DNA from 4 places in the Pseudomonas sp. LBUM1673 genome. Region 4 is predicted to be linked to each of the others. Evidence: predicted binding sites of a transcription regulator. Region 4 holds the regulator's gene; each other region holds the start of a gene.

The links. The regulator sigma-54, encoded in region 4, starts transcription at its own class of promoters, with help from an activator protein. The targets are predictions, from matches to a motif close to ANTGGCATNNANNTTGCTNT.
Positions count from the first base shown of each region.
Region 1: the regulator sigma-54 is predicted to act here: its motif matches at 2,087-2,106, upstream of ACA044_RS22210 (flagellar basal body rod protein FlgF).
Region 2: the regulator sigma-54 is predicted to act here: its motif matches at 2,203-2,222, upstream of flgB (flagellar basal body rod protein FlgB).
Region 3: the regulator sigma-54 is predicted to act here: its motif matches at 2,201-2,220, upstream of glnK (P-II family nitrogen regulator).

Region 1 covers NZ_CP166780.1:4,804,987-4,809,195, forward strand. The annotation lists gene flgH (flagellar basal body L-ring protein FlgH) at 1-408, opposite strand, end outside; gene flgG (flagellar basal-body rod protein FlgG) at 461-1,246, opposite strand; gene ACA044_RS22210 (flagellar basal body rod protein FlgF) at 1,292-2,032, opposite strand; gene ACA044_RS22215 (sigma-54-dependent transcriptional regulator) at 2,389-3,948, opposite strand.
Region 2 covers NZ_CP166780.1:4,874,996-4,879,204, reverse strand. The annotation lists gene flgA (flagellar basal body P-ring formation chaperone FlgA) at 1-91, opposite strand, end outside; gene ACA044_RS22520 (chemotaxis protein CheV) at 178-1,110, shown strand; gene cheR (protein-glutamate O-methyltransferase CheR) at 1,157-1,984, shown strand; gene flgB (flagellar basal body rod protein FlgB) at 2,265-2,672, shown strand; gene flgC (flagellar basal body rod protein FlgC) at 2,676-3,119, shown strand; gene flgD (flagellar hook assembly protein FlgD) at 3,135-3,827, shown strand; gene flgE (flagellar hook protein FlgE) at 3,859-4,209, shown strand, end outside.
Region 3 covers NZ_CP166780.1:6,490,962-6,495,170, reverse strand. The annotation lists partial or broken gene ACA044_RS29805 (YifB family Mg chelatase-like AAA ATPase) at 1-303, opposite strand, end outside; partial or broken gene ACA044_RS29800 (HigA family addiction module antitoxin) at 680-775, shown strand; gene ACA044_RS29795 (BRO-N domain-containing protein) at 787-1,308, opposite strand; gene ACA044_RS29790 (accessory factor UbiK family protein) at 1,747-2,007, opposite strand; gene glnK (P-II family nitrogen regulator) at 2,425-2,763, shown strand; gene ACA044_RS29780 (ammonium transporter) at 2,799-4,136, shown strand.
Region 4 covers NZ_CP166780.1:1,018,991-1,023,199, reverse strand. The annotation lists gene lptC (LPS export ABC transporter periplasmic protein LptC) at 1-337, shown strand, start outside; gene lptA (lipopolysaccharide transport periplasmic protein LptA) at 324-872, shown strand; gene lptB (LPS export ABC transporter ATP-binding protein) at 872-1,597, shown strand; gene ACA044_RS04495 (RNA polymerase factor sigma-54) at 1,781-3,274, shown strand; gene hpf (ribosome hibernation-promoting factor, HPF/YfiA family) at 3,348-3,656, shown strand; gene ptsN (PTS IIA-like nitrogen regulatory protein PtsN) at 3,669-4,133, shown strand; gene rapZ (RNase adapter RapZ) at 4,136-4,209, shown strand, end outside.

The DNA.
Region 1 (4,209 bases), 3.0 Mb from region 4:
GGACTTGCTGTCACCCTTGGTCGCACGGTCGGCGCTATAGCCGGCGTTCAGACTCAGGTCGCCGCTACCGATCGGGTTATTGGTGGTCAGGCTGGAGCCGAACAACGAGGTCAGGCCAACACTGGTCTCACTGTTCTTGTCGATCTGCGAGTTGGCGTTTTTGCTCGCCTGGGTGCGTTCGTTCAGGGTGATAGTGATGATGTCGCCGACCCGGAATGCCTTGCGGTCGCTGTACAGGTTCTGTTCGAAACCGGCCTGGTAGATCGAGCCGTTATTGGCGGCAGCCGGCAGCGGCGTGCGCGGCAACACCGGGGCGTAGTAAGGGTCATTGGGCTTGGGCGGCGGGGCGACGCAGCCCGCGAGCACGACGGCCCCACTCAGTGCCAGAACAGATACGAAGCGATTCATGACCCTACCTCACGGTGTTGCAGGCGACCTCATGGCCGCCTCATAGACTTGATTACAGATTCTGCGTTACGAACGAGAGCATCTGGTCGGCGGTGGAGATCACTTTGGAGTTCATCTCGTAAGCACGCTGAGTGGTGATCATGTTGACCATCTCTTCAACGGTGCTGACGTTGGACGTTTCCAGGGTGTTCTGCAGCGTGGTGCCGAAACCGGCGAGGCCCGGGGTGCCAACTTGCGGCGCGCCACTGGCAGCGGTTTCCAGGAACAGGTTGTTACCCACCGCTTGCAGACCGGCCGGGTTGATGAAGTCGGCGGTTTGCAGGTTGCCGATCACCTGGGAAGCAGCGTTACCGGGAACGGTGACGGACACGGTGCCGTCACGACCTACGGTAAAGGTCTGGGCGTCGCTCGGAATGACAATCGCCGGCTCCAGAGCGAAGCCGCTGGCGTTCACGATCTGACCGTTGGAATCCAGGTGGAACGTACCGTCACGGGTGTAGGACGTGGTGCCATCCGGCTGCAGAATCTGGAAAAAGCCGCGACCGTCGATGGCCATGTCCAACGGCTGCTCGGTGGTTTGCAGGCTGCCGGCGGTGAAGTTTTTCTGGGTGCCGACGATGCGCACACCGGTACCCACTTGCAGACCCGACGGCAATTCGCTGTCCTGGGTCGACTGGGCGCCTGGCTGGCGTTTGATCTGATACAGCAAATCCTGGAACTCGGCGCGGTCACGTTTGAAACCCGTGGTCGAAACGTTCGCCAGGTTGTTGGAAATGGTGGTGAGGTTGGTGTCCTGGGCGGACAGACCTGTTTTGGCAACCCATAGAGCCGGAAGCATTCGATTCTCCTCGTGCGCCTGTTTTACGGCGCGACGTTCTGATAATTAGCTGATCTGCAAGACCCGAGCCATGGCCTGGTCATCGTCTTTGGCGGTGTTCATCATCTTGATATGCAGTTCGAACTGCTTGGCCAGCGCCAGCACCGAGGTCATTTCTTCCACGGCATTGACGTTGCTCGACTCAAGGAACCCGGACACCAGTTTGACGTTGGCATCGGCCTGCGCCGGTTTGCCGTCCTTGGTGTGGATCGAACCGTCCAGGCCTTTGGTCATGTTCTTGAAGTCCGGGTTGACCAGTTTGATGCGGTCGACTTCGGCCATTACACGTGGACCTTCGCCCATCGCACGGATGCTGATGGTGCCGTCTTCGCCAACTTCGATTTGCTGCTCGGGCGGCACGGCAATCGGCCCGCCATTGCCTACCACCGGCATACCGTTGCCGGCGCGCAGCACGCCCAAGGCGTCAACGTTCAGGCTGCCGGTGCGCACATAGCTTTCACCGCCATCGGGGTTCTGCACTGCAATCCAGCCATTGCCTTGCACCGCGACATCGAGGTCGCGACCGGTTTCCACCAGCGAGCCCGCAGAAAAGTCGGTGGCCGGACGCTCGCTCATGGCAAACGCACGCGCCGGAAAGCTGTCACCAAACACCGGCATCGAACGGGCCTGCTCCAGGTCCTTCTGAAAACCATTGGTAGAGATGTTCGCCAGGTTGTTGGCATGAGCCTTCTGCGCCAAAGCATTCTGGCTGGCGCCGGTCATTGCCACATAAAGGTACTTGTCCACACTCTTTCCTCTGCATGCCGGACGTTTGCCGCCCACCGCTGTACTGCTGAGCTATAAGCAATTTGCAGACCAACTTTTTTCTGGCGGCGCCGGGCCCGGCAAACAAAGGACTTGAGGGATTCAGAGGGGACTGGGGGAATGTATCGAAGACGAAAAACCGGCGGTGTTATGCCGGTAGGTGGCAAGAGCCGGCCTTCATGACCGACTCAGTTCCCTGTGGCGAGGGAGCTTGCTCCCGCTCGGGCGCGAAGCGGCCGCAAAACCATCCTGCGCGATCTGCCTGCAATAATTCGGTTGTCATTTTTGGGGCTGCTGCGCAGCCCAGCGGGAGCAAGCTCCCTCGCCACAAAAGCTGCTTAGCCCGGCTCTTTGCCGACTTCGTACTCACGCAACTTATTGGCAATGGTCGTATGCGAAACCCCCAACCGTTTACCCAATTGCCGACTGCTCGGATGCTCGGAATACAAGCGTTCCAGCACCGCTTTTTCAAAGCGCCCGACAATCTCGTCCAACCCGCCCTCAAGGGAAAAATCGCCAAGCGGCTGACGCACGCCGTAATCCGGAAGACGAATGTGCTCGGCTTTGACGGTCCCCCCCTCACACAGAGAAACCGCCTGGAACAGTACGTTTTCCAACTGCCGCACATTACCCGGCCAGCGGTAGTGACTGAGCCGCTCCATCGCGGCCGGGGCCAGTTTCGGCAACGGACAACCTATCTGTCGACTGGCCTGATCAAGAAAGTGCTCCACCAGCGGCGCCAATCCGTCGAGGCATTCGCGCAGCGGCGGGATGTGCAGTGAGAGCACGTTCAAGCGATGGTACAAATCCTGGCGAAACTCACCGCGAGCACACAACTCGGACAAGTCCACCTGGGTCGCGCAGATCACCCGCACATCCAGATAGACCTCCTCATCGCTGCCCACACGACGGAAGCAACCGTCCTGCAGAAAGCGCAGCAATTTCACCTGCAAGCGCGGGCTCATTTCACCGACGCCATCGAGAAACAACGTACCGCCCGCCGTCAATTCCAACAGCCCGAGCTTGCCTTCGGCCCGCGCCCCTTCGAAGGCGCCGGGGCCGTAGCCGAACAATTCAGTCTCGGCCATGGACTCCGGCAGACCGGCGCAGTTGAGCGCCATCAGTGGTGATTGCCCACGCGGGCTCGCCAGATGACAGGCCCGCGCCAACAATTCCTTGCCGGTGCCGGTTTCACCTTCTATCAATAGAGGTGCATCCAGCGGCGCCATGCGTCGTGCCTCGCGAACCACCGCCGCCATCACTTTCGAGCTCTGGAAAATGCTGTCGAACCCACGCAACTCCTGCTTGCGCACGTTATAAATGCGCTCGCCCACCCGGTCCGCCCGGTGCAGCGTCAACACCGCACCGGCCATGGCTTCGCTGTCGTCATGTTCCGATTGCAACGGCGCGATGTCGGCAAGAAACACGTCGCCCTTGACCTTCACCCGCAAGCCGTTGATCCGTGACTTGTTGGCGCGTACCAGCTCCGGCAAATCGAAATCCTCGGCGTACCGCGACAGCGGAATCCCCGGCACCTCATCCACCCGCACGCCGAGCAACTGCGCCGCCGCACGGTTGGCCGCGACGATGGAGCCGCCCATGTCGATCGACAGCACCGGAAACTCCAGGGCACCGAGCAAGGCATTGAGCTCCATGTGCCGACGCTCGCTGGGCATCAGTCCTACGCGCTTGACGCCGAATACCCCGGCAATGGACTCGAACTTCGGGCGCAGCGCCTGGAATTGAATGTTGATCAGGTTCGGGCAGTGCAGATAGATCGCATTGCCGTGCTCACCGCCCACCTCGCCGCGGGCGACGTTAATCCCGTACTCGACCAGCAGGTTGAGAATGTCGCGCAGGATTCCGATGCGGTTCTGGCAGTGGACTTTGATACGCATATAAAGGCCCGAAAAAGCGGTGAGTGAGGTTGATGCCGAGCGCACAACCTGTGGGAGCGGGCCTGTGGCGAGGGGGCTTGCCCCCGTTTGAGTGCGCAGCACTCACAAGATCTTTGGTGCATCAGAGATTTTGGGGCTGCTTCGCAGCCCAACGGGGGCAAGCCCCCTCACCACAGCCCGCTCCCACAGGGGTATTTGCACTGCCCTCGGACGGATTTTTTTGCCGAGCGGCTCAGTTAGTCGTCAAGATTATGTGACACC
Region 2 (4,209 bases), 2.9 Mb from region 4:
CAGCGTTGAACAGGCAAACGGCCGACATCGCACAGAGTAATCTGCGGCAGGTTGATGTCAGGCGTCGGAAAAATGTCGGTTCTGTGTTCATAAGAGTTAAAAAGCAAGCGCCGTGCCGTTTAGTGAAGAATGTGCGTCGCAACACACTTAGCGTTGGTAGGTAGTAGGAGTCTGGGCATGGCTGGTGTAATGGATTCGGTGAACCAGCGCACGCAACTGGTAGGGCAGAATCGCCTTGAGCTGTTGTTGTTCCGTCTCGACGGCCAGCAGCTGTATGGGATCAACGTGTTCAAGGTTCGCGAGGTGCTGCAATGCCCCAAGCTGACCCTGATGCCCAAGTCCAGTCCTGTCGTGTGCGGTGTGGCGAATATTCGGGGGGCGACCATTCCGATTCTGGATCTGGCGATGGCGACCGGTTCCGGTCGGTTGCTGGATCAGAGCAATCCCTTCGTGATCATCACGGAGTACAACACCAAGACCCAGGGCTTCCTGGTTCGGTCGGTGGAACGCATCGTCAACATGAACTGGGAGGAGATTCATCCGCCACCCAAGGGCACGGGGCGCGATCATTACCTGACGGCTGTGACTCGGGTCGACAACCAGTTAGTCGAAATCATCGACGTCGAGAAGGTGCTGGCGGAAGTGGCGCCGACACCGGAAGCGATTTCGATTGGCGTGGTGGATGTCGAGACTCAGCACAAGGCGCTCTCTTTGCGAGTATTGACGGTCGATGACTCGTCGGTGGCGCGCAAGCAGGTGACTCGTTGCCTGCAAACGGTCGGCGTCGAAGTGGTGGCGTTGAACGACGGTCGGCAAGCGCTGGATTACCTGCGCAAGCTGGTCGACGAGGGCAAGAAGCCGGAGGAAGAGTTCCTGATGATGATCTCCGACATCGAGATGCCGGAGATGGACGGGTACACCCTGACGGCCGAGATCCGCGCCGACCCGCGCATGCAAAAGCTTCATATCATCCTGCATACTTCGTTGTCGGGTGTATTCAATCAGGCGATGGTCAAGAAGGTCGGTGCCGATGACTTCCTGGCCAAATTCCGTCCTGATGACCTGGCATCCCGGGTAGTCGACCGGATCAAAGCAGCAGATAACAGCTAGGGGCCTTCTGCCCCTGGCGGTCAACACGATTTAAGAGGCGGCATCATTGTCTACGGGTAATTTGGATTTCGAACAGTTCCGGGTATTCCTGGAAAAAGCCTGTGGCATTTTGCTCGGTGAAAACAAGCAATACCTGGTCTCGAGCCGTCTCAACAAACTGATGGAACAGCAGGGCATCAAATCCCTGGGTGAGCTGGTTCAGCGCATCCAGACCCAGCCGCGCAGCGGTTTGCGCGAGATGGTGGTGGATGCCATGACCACCAACGAAACCCTGTGGTTTCGTGACACCTATCCGTTTGAAGTCTTGAAGAACAAGGTATTGCCTGAAGCGATCAAGGCCAGCCCCGGCCAGCGCCTGCGGATCTGGTCGGCGGCGTGCTCGTCGGGGCAGGAACCCTATTCGCTGTCGATGTCCATCGATGAGTTCGAGCGGGTCAACATGGGCCAGTTGAAGATGGGCGTGCAGATCGTTGCCACCGACCTGTCCGGCACCATGCTGACCAACTGCAAGACCGGCGAGTACGACAGCCTGGCCATTGGCCGCGGTCTGTCGCCCGAGCGCCTTCAGCGTTACTTCGACCCCAAAGGGCCGGGACGCTGGGCCATCAAGGCGCCGATCAAGAGTCGGGTGGAGTTTCGTTCGTTCAACCTGCTGGACAGCTACGCGAGCCTGGGCAAGTTCGACATCGTGTTCTGCCGCAACGTACTGATCTACTTCTCCGCCGAGGTGAAGAAAGACATCCTGTTGCGCATTCACAGCACGCTGAAGCCGGGCGGTTATCTGTTTCTTGGCGCGTCCGAAGCGCTGAACGGTTTGCCGGACCATTACCAGATGGTCCAGTGCAGCCCGGGAATCATTTACCAGGCGAAGTGATTCGTTGGCGGCATAAAAAAACGGGAGTCCTCAGGGGCTCCCGTTTTTTTATGCCTGTAATTATCTCTCAAAATCACCACAACCCCTGTGGGAGCGGTGGTGTTCTTTCGATTGCAAGAAGCGGCAGAAAAGCGGCAGGCGGCGGAAATCGGTTGCCGCTTTTCTGGCATTGCCGCCCTGCCACCGCCGGCAAAGCCCCGGTTTACGGGCTTTTTTGAATTGGCACGCCGCTTGCTATATCCATCGTACGAAAAATCAGGTCACCCGAAGGTTTCCCGACATGAGCATCAGCTTCGATAAAGCGCTCGGTATCCACGAACAAGCCCTGGGCTTTCGCGCTCAGCGCGCTGAAGTCTTGGCCAACAACATCGCCAACGCCGACACCCCGAACTACAAGGCTCGGGATCTGGACTTCTCGAAAGTGCTCGCCGAGCAGAACGAGAAAACCAAAAACGGCAAGTTCGCCTTGAACATGACCAACAGCCGTCACATCGAAGCTGAAGGCCTGGGCAACGGCGACGAGTCGCTGATGTATCGCACACCGATGCAACCGTCGATCGACCAGAACACCGTGGACGCCCAACTGGAACAGTCGAACTACGCGGAAAACGCGGTCAACTTCCAGGCCAGCTTCACCCTGCTCAACAGTAAATTCAAAGGGCTGGTGTCAGCCCTGCGCGGAGAGTAATCCATGTCTCTATCCAGTGTTTTCAACATTGCCGGTAGCGGCATGAGTGCCCAGACCACTCGCTTGAACACCGTCGCCAGTAACATCGCCAACGCCGAGACCGTTTCGTCGAGCATCGACCAGACTTACCGCGCCCGTCACCCAGTGTTCGCCACCATGTTCCAGGGCGGCCAGAGCGGCGGCAGCGACTCGCTGTTCCAGAACCAGGACGCGGCCGGTCAAGGCGTGCAAGTGCTGGGTGTGGTCGAAGACCAGAGCAACCTTGAAGCGCGCTACGAGCCGAACCATCCGGCTGCCGATGGCAAGGGCTACGTCTACTACCCGAACGTCAACGTCGTCGAAGAGATGGCCGACATGATTTCCGCGAGCCGTTCGTTCCAGACCAACGCCGAAATGATGAACACCGCCAAAACCATGATGCAGAAGGTCCTGACCCTCGGTCAGTGATAAGGGGCGATTCATATGAGCGTTATCAGTGATGTACTGGCCAACTCTTCGGTCACGACCACTACTTCTACTACCGGCAGCCTGACCTCGGCCGCTACCGGCGGCCAGGAACTGGGCAAAGACGCGTTCCTGCAACTGCTGGTGACTCAGCTGAAAAACCAGAACCCGCTCGATCCTCAGGACAACAGCGAGTTCGTGGCCCAGCTGGCGCAGTTCAGTAGCCTGGAAGGCATCACCACGCTGAACGACACGGTCACCGGCCTTGCCAGCAGCTACAACTCCTCGCAAGCCTTGCAGGCTTCTTCGCTGGTGGGCCGTTCGGTCATCGCGCAGACCGACACCGCCGTGGTCGACACCTCCAAGAGCCTCAACGGTACGGTCGTCGTGCCTTCGTCGGTATCCGGGGTCACCATCAAGATCAATAACGCCGAGGGTACAACCGTTCGCACGATTGAGCTGGGTAGCCAGAGTGCCGGCAATTCCAGCTTTGTCTGGGACGGCAAGGACGATGCGGGCAGCGTGGCGACGGCGGGTACCTACACCTTCAGCGCGACGACCACCATCGACGACACGGCCACCTCTCTGATTACTTACCTGCCGGCAACGGTCAACAGCGTGACCCTCAGCCAGACCGGCGGTGAGTTGACGCTGAACCTGGCAGGCCTGGGCAGCGTTGCCCTGTCCGAAGTACAAACCATTGGTATATAGAGCCGACTAACCCGGCACAAAGGAGTGGAATATGTCTTTCAATATCGGCCTTAGCGGTCTCTATGCCGCCAACAAACAACTGGACGTGACCGGCAACAACATCGCCAACGTCGCGACCACCGGTTTCAAATCGTCCCGCGCAGAATTCGAAGACGTGTACTCGGCCACCCGCCTGGGTACCGGCAGCAAGACCATCGGTAACGGCGTGCGTCTGGCCAACGTCTCCCAGCAGTTCAGCCAAGGCGATGTGAACAACACCGGCAACGTGCTCGACATGGGCATCCAGGGCAGCGGTTTCTTCATCCTCAGCGACAACGGTTCCCTGAGCTACACCCGTGCCGGTGCGTTCAAGACTGATGCCGAAAACTATGTGATTGATAAC
Region 3 (4,209 bases), 1.3 Mb from region 4:
CAGCGTCAACGTCGGCACCTGTACACTGGCCGACAGAATCCCCAAGGCAATCGCCAGATCGAACCGCCCGCCGTCCTTCGGTAAATCGGCTGGAGCGAGATTCAAGGTGATACGCCGCGCTGGAAATTGCAGGCCTGAATTGATGATCGCGCTGCGCACCCGGTCCTTGCTTTCCTTCACGGCGGCTTCAGGCAAACCGACCATCGTCAGCGATGGCAAACCGTTGGCCAGGTGGACTTCTACGGTAACAGCGGGCGCATCAACGCCAATCTGGGCGCGGCTGTGGACGATGGATAGGGACATGGTCGTTCCTTGAGCTGAAGAGCACCGCTTCCTGCGGTTTTTGAAGGGTAGTCGTGGGCAGAGGATTTAGCGTGGCGGCGGAGTAACCAAACTTTCGCAGGATGTTGCTGGGGTGGCGAGCTGATTCCAGTCAGTGAAGTCGTAACGCGATCCGTAGCAGCTGGCGAAGCCTGCGTTCGGCTGCGCAGCAGTCGTAAATTCGAGTTGTACGGTCTGTTTGATGCACCGAGTGATCTGATTTACGGCTGCTGCGCAGCCGAACGCAGCCTTCGGCAGCTGCTACAAAGGTTATGCCGCGGCTGGTATTTAGGCGTAATCAGCCGCGGCAGCTATTTTTTTGTAGGACTGGTCTTGGATAAATGAAGGACTTCGGTGAAAGAAGCTATCGCTCTACCTGAAAACCACGCCAGAGTTCTGGCTAAACCTGCAATCGACCTACGATCAGCGAAGAGCCGAAATCGAGCGTGGTTGAGCTTCGGCTACTTAAAAAGACTGCAGCACCCGCGAAGCACGCTTCCACCACGGTGCATTGACCGTACCTCGCGGGCGCTCCTCATTCGGCAGCAGCTGCGGAACATCCTGCAACCGAATCCACGGCTGGTTATTCCAGTGCAGCAAACTCAAAGACATTTCCGGCCAATTCAGTAGGCTCAGAATCGGGCGTTCGGTTGAGGTGGGTTGCTGGGCGTCTCTGAGGGCTGGCACTACGTCGTGGGTCAGCCATTCGCGCAGGCCTCGGTATTCGGGGCAGTAGTGGTAGATCAGTAACGCGTAGACGCCGGACTCGCTGATCAGCAGTGTGTTTTCGACGGTGCCGTGGATGAGCATCTGCAGATTCTGGTGTTGGTCGGGATCGAGTTTGCGTAGCGCTCGTTCGTCCAGGAAAAGCCTGAGCAATCGGCCGAGGTCGCGTGCGCTGAACCAGGCCTGGTTTTCCAGGAGGAGGGCGTGGAGGTGGAGTTTGTGGCGGGTGAAGACGTGGGGGGTTAGATAGTTTTCGTCCATGGTGCAGTTCTCGGGGGCGAGTGAAGAAAACTGCCTCTGATCGTCGCCAAACGAAAAGGGTGGCAGCTGTACGTGGGTTGGCGAACCGGTGAACCCCGAAATCCGGCAGACCCGAAGGTCTCCCACGCACAGCCGCCATAACTCGGGATGGGAAAAGTTCCCTGTTCGAATGTGGTCGCGGTGCGTCGGGGGTTTCCAGGTCGCCAAACCCAGTGCTGAATATTCAGCTGAGGATGAGCTTAGGAACCTTGGCTTCACGGCGCAATCGGACGGCGGTGGTGATCTTTGTAGGACGTTGCCGGGATGTTTGCGGGGCTTAAGATCAAAAGATCGCAGCCTTCGGCAGCTCCTACAGGTGAGTCGGAAGGTCGTTCCGACCTTATTCGCGAGCAAGCCCGCTCCCACAGTAGATCGGGGTTCACATTGGGAGCGGTGGGATTACTCGGCGGGTGGATTCAGTTTCGCTTCCAGCTCCGCCACTTTCGCCTCAAGGCTCTCCAACCGTGCGCGGGTTCGGGCCAGCACGACCATCTGGCTATCGAATTCTTCCCGGCTCACCAGATCCAGCTTGCTGAAGCCGCTCTGCAGCAGGGCCTTGAACTGGCTTTCGATTTCGCTTTTCGGCAGTGGGGTGTCGCCGCTGAAGAGGCGGGAGGCGGTGCCGCTCAGGGCGTCGAGGAAGTCTTTGGGCGCGAGCATGGGGAAATGTCCTGTCAACAATGGCGGGCAGTGTACCACGCAGTGTCTATAGTCAATCTCGGCAGCGGCGATGCACGCTTTTCGCGCATGCGAGTGGATGGCGGTGCACTGTTGTTGTGCGTAACTGTTGCGTCAATCGGCTGGAGGGGCCTGCGGCAGCGGCCAAGGGCTTGAAATCAATGGGTTTTGGATAGATGGCAAGCTTTCTGCTTAGTCGCTGGTGACCCATGCACTGATGCAGTCGCTGTGACGAATGCAGTGCGCCAAGCGGAACGGGGGAAGTTTCGTGCGGAGTGGTTAGCTGGCGTCGGACGGGCAGGTAAGGCCGACGATGCGTTACAAAGCCAGGCACTGCGCTTAGACTTGAGTCGGGTTTGTTTTCCTGGGGCAAGTCCACCAAATCGGGAGAGAGTTTTCATGAAGCTAGTCACTGCCATCATCAAGCCGTTCAAACTGGACGACGTGCGCGAGTCGTTGTCCGAGATCGGCGTGCAGGGCATTACCGTTACTGAAGTCAAAGGCTTCGGTCGGCAGAAGGGTCACACCGAGCTGTACCGCGGCGCGGAGTACGTGGTCGATTTTCTGCCCAAGGTGAAGATCGATGTCGCCATTGACGACAAGGATCTGGACCGGGTTATCGAGGCGATAACCAAGGCTGCCAACACCGGCAAGATCGGTGACGGCAAGATCTTCGTGGTCAATCTGGAACAGGCGATTCGCATCCGTACCGGCGAAACCGATACCGACGCAATCTAAGCTGCCACAAACCCAACGCCCCAGGAGAAAACAATATGACTCTGCGTAAAATCGCAGGGCTAGGAGCCCTGTTGTCCCTCGTCATGCCCGGCCTGGCCATGGCGGCAGACGAAGTGGCAGCCCCAGTCCTCAACTCCGGCGATACCGCCTGGATGATGACCTCGACAGCCCTCGTGCTGTTCATGACCATTCCCGGCCTCGCGCTGTTCTACGGCGGCATGGTTCGCTCCAAAAACATTCTTTCCGTGATGATGCAGTGCTTCGCCATTACCGGTCTGATCAGCATTCTGTGGGTCATTTATGGCTACAGCATTGCGTTCGACACCACCGGCATGGAGCAGGGCGTCGTCAACTTCAACTCGTTCTTCGGCGGCATGGGCAAGGCGTTCCTCGCCGGTGTCACACCTTCGAGCCTGACCGGTCCTGCGGCACTGTTCCCTGAGGCGGTGTTCATCACCTTCCAGATGACGTTCGCCATCATCACCCCAGCGTTGATCGTCGGTGCCTTCGCCGAGCGGATGAAGTTCTCCGCCATGCTGATCTTCATGGGCATCTGGTTCACCCTGGTTTACGCACCGATTGCGCACATGGTCTGGTCCGGCAACGGCGGCCTGATGTGGGATTGGGGTGTGCTCGACTTCGCGGGCGGCACCGTGGTGCATATCAACGCCGGTGTGGCGGGTCTGATTGCCTGCCTCGTACTGGGCAAGCGTAAAGGCTTCCCGACCACCCCGATGGCCCCGCACAACCTCGGTTACACCCTGATGGGCGCCGCGATGCTGTGGATCGGTTGGTTCGGCTTCAACGCCGGTTCTGCGGCTGCCGCCAACGGCACTGCCGGCATGGCGATGCTGGTGACCCAGATCGCCACCGCCGCTGCGGCATTGGGCTGGATGTTTGCCGAGTGGATCACCCACGGCAAGCCAAGCGCACTGGGTATCGCTTCGGGTGTTGTGGCCGGCCTGGTTGCAATCACTCCGGCAGCTGGCACCGTAGGCCCGATGGGCGCTCTGGTGATCGGTCTGGCGGCGGGCGTGGTGTGCTTCTTCTGCGCGACCACCCTGAAACGCAAACTCGGTTATGACGACTCTCTGGATGCCTTCGGCGTGCACGGTATCGGCGGTATCCTCGGCGCGATCCTGACCGGTGTGTTCGCAGCACCGTCCCTGGGTGGCTTCGGCACCGTCACCGACATTGCCGCACAAGTCTGGATTCAGTGCAAAGGCGTCGGCTTCACTGTGATCTACACCGCGATCGTCACCTTCATCATCCTCAAGGTCCTGGACGTCGTCATGGGTCTGCGTGTCACCGAGGAAGAAGAGGCTGTCGGCATCGATCTGGCGCTCCACAACGAACGCGGCTACAACTTGTAAGCACGCGCATAAAAAAATTGCCCGGCTTGCCGGGCATTTTTTTGTCTGGAGTTTGTCGGTGAAGGAAGGGCTG
Region 4 (4,209 bases):
AGTGACGTTGCTGACCAATCCTGACCTGAACATGTTTCGCGGCACGGAGTTCCCCTGGCACGTCCAGAGCGAGCGCGGCGAAGTTAACCCGGACGGCACCCAGGTCGAGCTGATTGACTCGGTACGTATCACGCGCTTCGACGAAAAAAACCGCAAAACCCTGATTACCACCACCCGTATGACAGTGTTCCCGCAGCAGCAATATGCGCAGACCGATCAACCCGTTAGAATCGACGGCGCTGGCGGTGTATCGACAGGCAACGGAATGAAAGCGTACTTGAAAGAAAGCAGGATACACCTGCTATCGAACGTAAGAGGACAGTATGAGGCTCGTTAAAACTCTCCCTATTTTGCTCAGTCTGGGCGCAGCACTGGGAAGCGTGAGCGCCTGGGCTCTGCCGAACGATCAAGAGCAGCCTATCCGCATTCAGGCCGACGATGCCCAACTGGACGACAAGAATGGCGTTGCCACCTATAAAGGCGACGTGATCATCACCCAGGGCTCGATGAAGGTCACCGGCAACACCGTGACCATCACCCGCACCCCGGCCGGCGACATCGACGTGGTGACTTCGGTGGGCAACCTCGCCTACTTCGAGCAACTGCAAACTGCAGGCGACACGAAGCCGGTTCAGGGTTACGGGATGACTATCCAGTACCACGCCTCGCAAAACCGCGTCGTGCTGATCGATCGCGCCAAGGTCATCGATAAGGACAACAACGTCACCCAAGGAGAGAAAATCGTCTACGACACGGTCAAAAAACTCGCGAGCGCCGGTCGCGCCACGGGTAACAAGGTCACCGAGGCGCGTCCTCGCATCGACATGGTGATCCAGCCGAAGAAGAAAACCGACGAGCAAAAGGCCCAGTAATGGCAACTCTGAAAGCTCAGCATCTGGCCAAGAGCTACAAGAGCCGCCAGGTCGTGCGTGACGTCAGCCTGTCAATCGACAGCGGTCAGATCGTCGGTCTGCTTGGCCCCAACGGCGCCGGCAAGACCACCTGCTTCTACATGATCGTCGGCCTGGTGCAGGCCGATCAGGGCCGCGTGCTGATCGACGACCTGGATGTCAGCCACCAACCGATGCACGGTCGTGCAAAGGCGGGTATCGGCTATCTTCCTCAAGAAGCGTCGATCTTCCGTAAGCTTTCGGTGGCCGACAACATCATGGCCATCCTCGAAACCCGCAAGGAACTCGACAAGGCCGGTCGCCGCAAAGAGCTGGAAAGCCTGCTGCAGGAATTTCACATCCACCACATCCGCGACAACCTCGGCATGAGCCTGTCCGGTGGTGAGCGTCGCCGCGTGGAAATCGCCCGGGCACTGGCCACCAACCCGAAATTCATCCTCCTCGACGAACCCTTCGCCGGCGTGGACCCGATTTCGGTCGGCGACATCAAGCAGATCATCCATCACCTCAAGGCCAAAGGCATTGGCGTGCTGATCACTGACCACAACGTCCGTGAAACCCTGGATATCTGCGAAACCGCCTACATCGTCAACGATGGCCAGCTGATCGCCGAAGGTGACTCCGCCACCATCCTGGCCAACGAACTGGTCAAGGAAGTGTATCTGGGCCATGAGTTCCGCCTGTAAGCGCTGAGGTGCTGGCCAGTCGCCCAAGCGCTCGTTTCAATAAAAAATCAATAGATTTTTATTGTTACAGCGCTCTAGGCAAACACTTCAGTTTCAGGCATATAATTTGCTTATGTTTGGCGCTTCGGCGCCCTGTAGTGGATGGCGCATGTGCGCCGGCGAATAAGGTGTTAAGCCCCTGCCATGAAACCATCGCTAGTCTTGAGAATGGGCCAGCAGCTGACGATGACACCGCAGCTGCAACAGGCCATCCGCCTGCTCCAATTGTCGACCCTGGACCTGCAACAGGAAATCCAGGAGGCCCTGGAGTCCAATCCGATGCTCGAACGCCAGGAAGAAGGCGACGACTTCGATAACGCCGACCCCTTGGCCGACAAAACCGAACAGCAACCCAACGCCGACGTTCAGGAACCCTCCTACCAGGAAACCGCCCCGACGGTGGATAACCTCGAGGAAGGCGACTGGAACGAGCGCATTCCCAACGAACTGCCCGTCGACACGGCCTGGGAAGACGTCTACCAGACCAGCGCCAGCAGCCTGCCGAGCAACGATGACGACGAATGGGATTTCACCACCCGTACGTCGGCCGGTGAAAGCCTGCAAAGTCACTTGCTCTGGCAACTGAACCTGGCACCAATGTCCGACACTGATCGCCTGATCGCCGTAACCCTGATCGACTGCATCAACAATCAGGGCTATCTGGACGAAACCCTCGAGGAAATCCTCGAGGCCTTCGATCCGGAACTGGACATCGAGCTGGACGAAATCGAAGCCGTCCTGCACCGCATCCAGCAATTCGAACCTGCCGGCATCGGCGCCCGCAACCTGGGCGAATGCCTGCTGCTGCAACTGCGCCAACTGCCCGCCAAGACCCCTTGGCTAGCCGAGGCCAAACGTCTGGTCACCGATTACATCGACCTGCTCGGCAGCCGCGACTACAGCCAGCTGATGCGCCGCATGAAGCTCAAGGAAGATGAACTGCGCCAGGTCATCGAACTGGTCCAGAGCCTCAACCCGCGCCCGGGCTCGCAGATCGAGTCCACCGAAGCCGAATACGTGGTTCCCGATGTGATCGTGCGCAAGGACAACGAGCGCTGGCTGGTGGAGCTGAATCAGGAGTCGGTGCCGCGCCTGCGGGTCAATGCCCAATACGCCGGTTTCGTGCGCCGCGCCGATACCAGCGCGGATAACACCTTCATGCGCAATCAGTTACAAGAGGCTCGCTGGTTCATCAAGAGCCTGCAAAGCCGCAACGAAACCCTGATGAAAGTGGCCACCCAGATCGTCGAGCATCAGCGCGGCTTTCTTGAATATGGCGACGAAGCCATGAAGCCGTTGGTGCTGCATGACATCGCCGAAGCGGTGGGCATGCACGAATCGACGATTTCACGGGTGACCACACAAAAATTCATGCATACCCCACGGGGAATTTATGAACTGAAATATTTTTTCTCCAGCCACGTAAGTACCTCCGAAGGCGGTGAATGCTCGTCCACGGCGATTCGCGCGATCATCAAAAAACTGGTTGCCGCGGAAAATCAGAAAAAGCCGTTGAGTGACAGCAAGATCGCTGGTTTACTGGAGGCACAAGGCATTCAGGTGGCTCGCCGCACCGTCGCCAAGTACCGCGAATCCCTCGGGATCGCGCCTTCGAGCGAACGCAAGCGGTTGATGTAAGCCACGCCACAGCGTTCCAGTGGCAGGTATTTCTGCCTGCCGCTTTATGCACTGGCAACGAAGGAGAAGCTGTATGCAAGTCAACATCAGTGGACACCAACTGGAAGTGACCGAACCTCTTCGCACCTACATCGGCGAAAAACTCGAACGATTAGAGAGGCATTTCGACAAGATCACCAACGTGCAGGTCACGATGACGGTCGAAAAGCTCAAGCAGAAAATCGAAGCCACGCTGCATATTCCCGGCAATGAAGTAGTCGCAAACGCGGAGCATACCGATATGTACGCGGCGATCGACGCACTGACCGACAAGCTGGATAAACAACTCAAAAAGCATAAGGAAAAGACCCAAAGCCTCCTCCAGGGCGCGACCGGTCGTTAACACTCCCAACCCATGATCCGACTTGAAAGCATCCTGACCCCCGGCCGTTCTCTCGTGAACGTGCCGGGCGGCAGTAAAAAGAAAGCCCTCGAGCAAATTGCCAACCTGATCGCCCGGGAAGTGCCGGATCTGGAGATGCAAGATGTCTTCGAGGCTCTGATTGCCCGTGAAAAACTCGGTTCGACCGGTTTTGGCAACGGTATTGCAATCCCCCACTGTCGCCTGAAGGGCTGCACCTCGCCCATCAGCGCCCTGATGCACCTGGATGCGCCCATCGATTTCGACGCCATCGACGGTGCCCCGGTTGACCTGCTGTTTGTACTGCTGGTCCCGGAAGCCGCCACCGATGCGCACCTGGAACTGCTGCGCCAGATCGCCAGCATGCTTGATCGCAAGGAAGTGCGTGAAAAACTGCGCAGCGCCCCGAGCAACGAAGCCTTGTATCAGGTTGTCCTGGACGAGCAAAACGGTCACTAATCATGCGCCTGATCATCGTCAGTGGCCGCTCCGGCTCAGGTAAAAGCACCGCCCTCGATGTTCTCGAGGACAACGG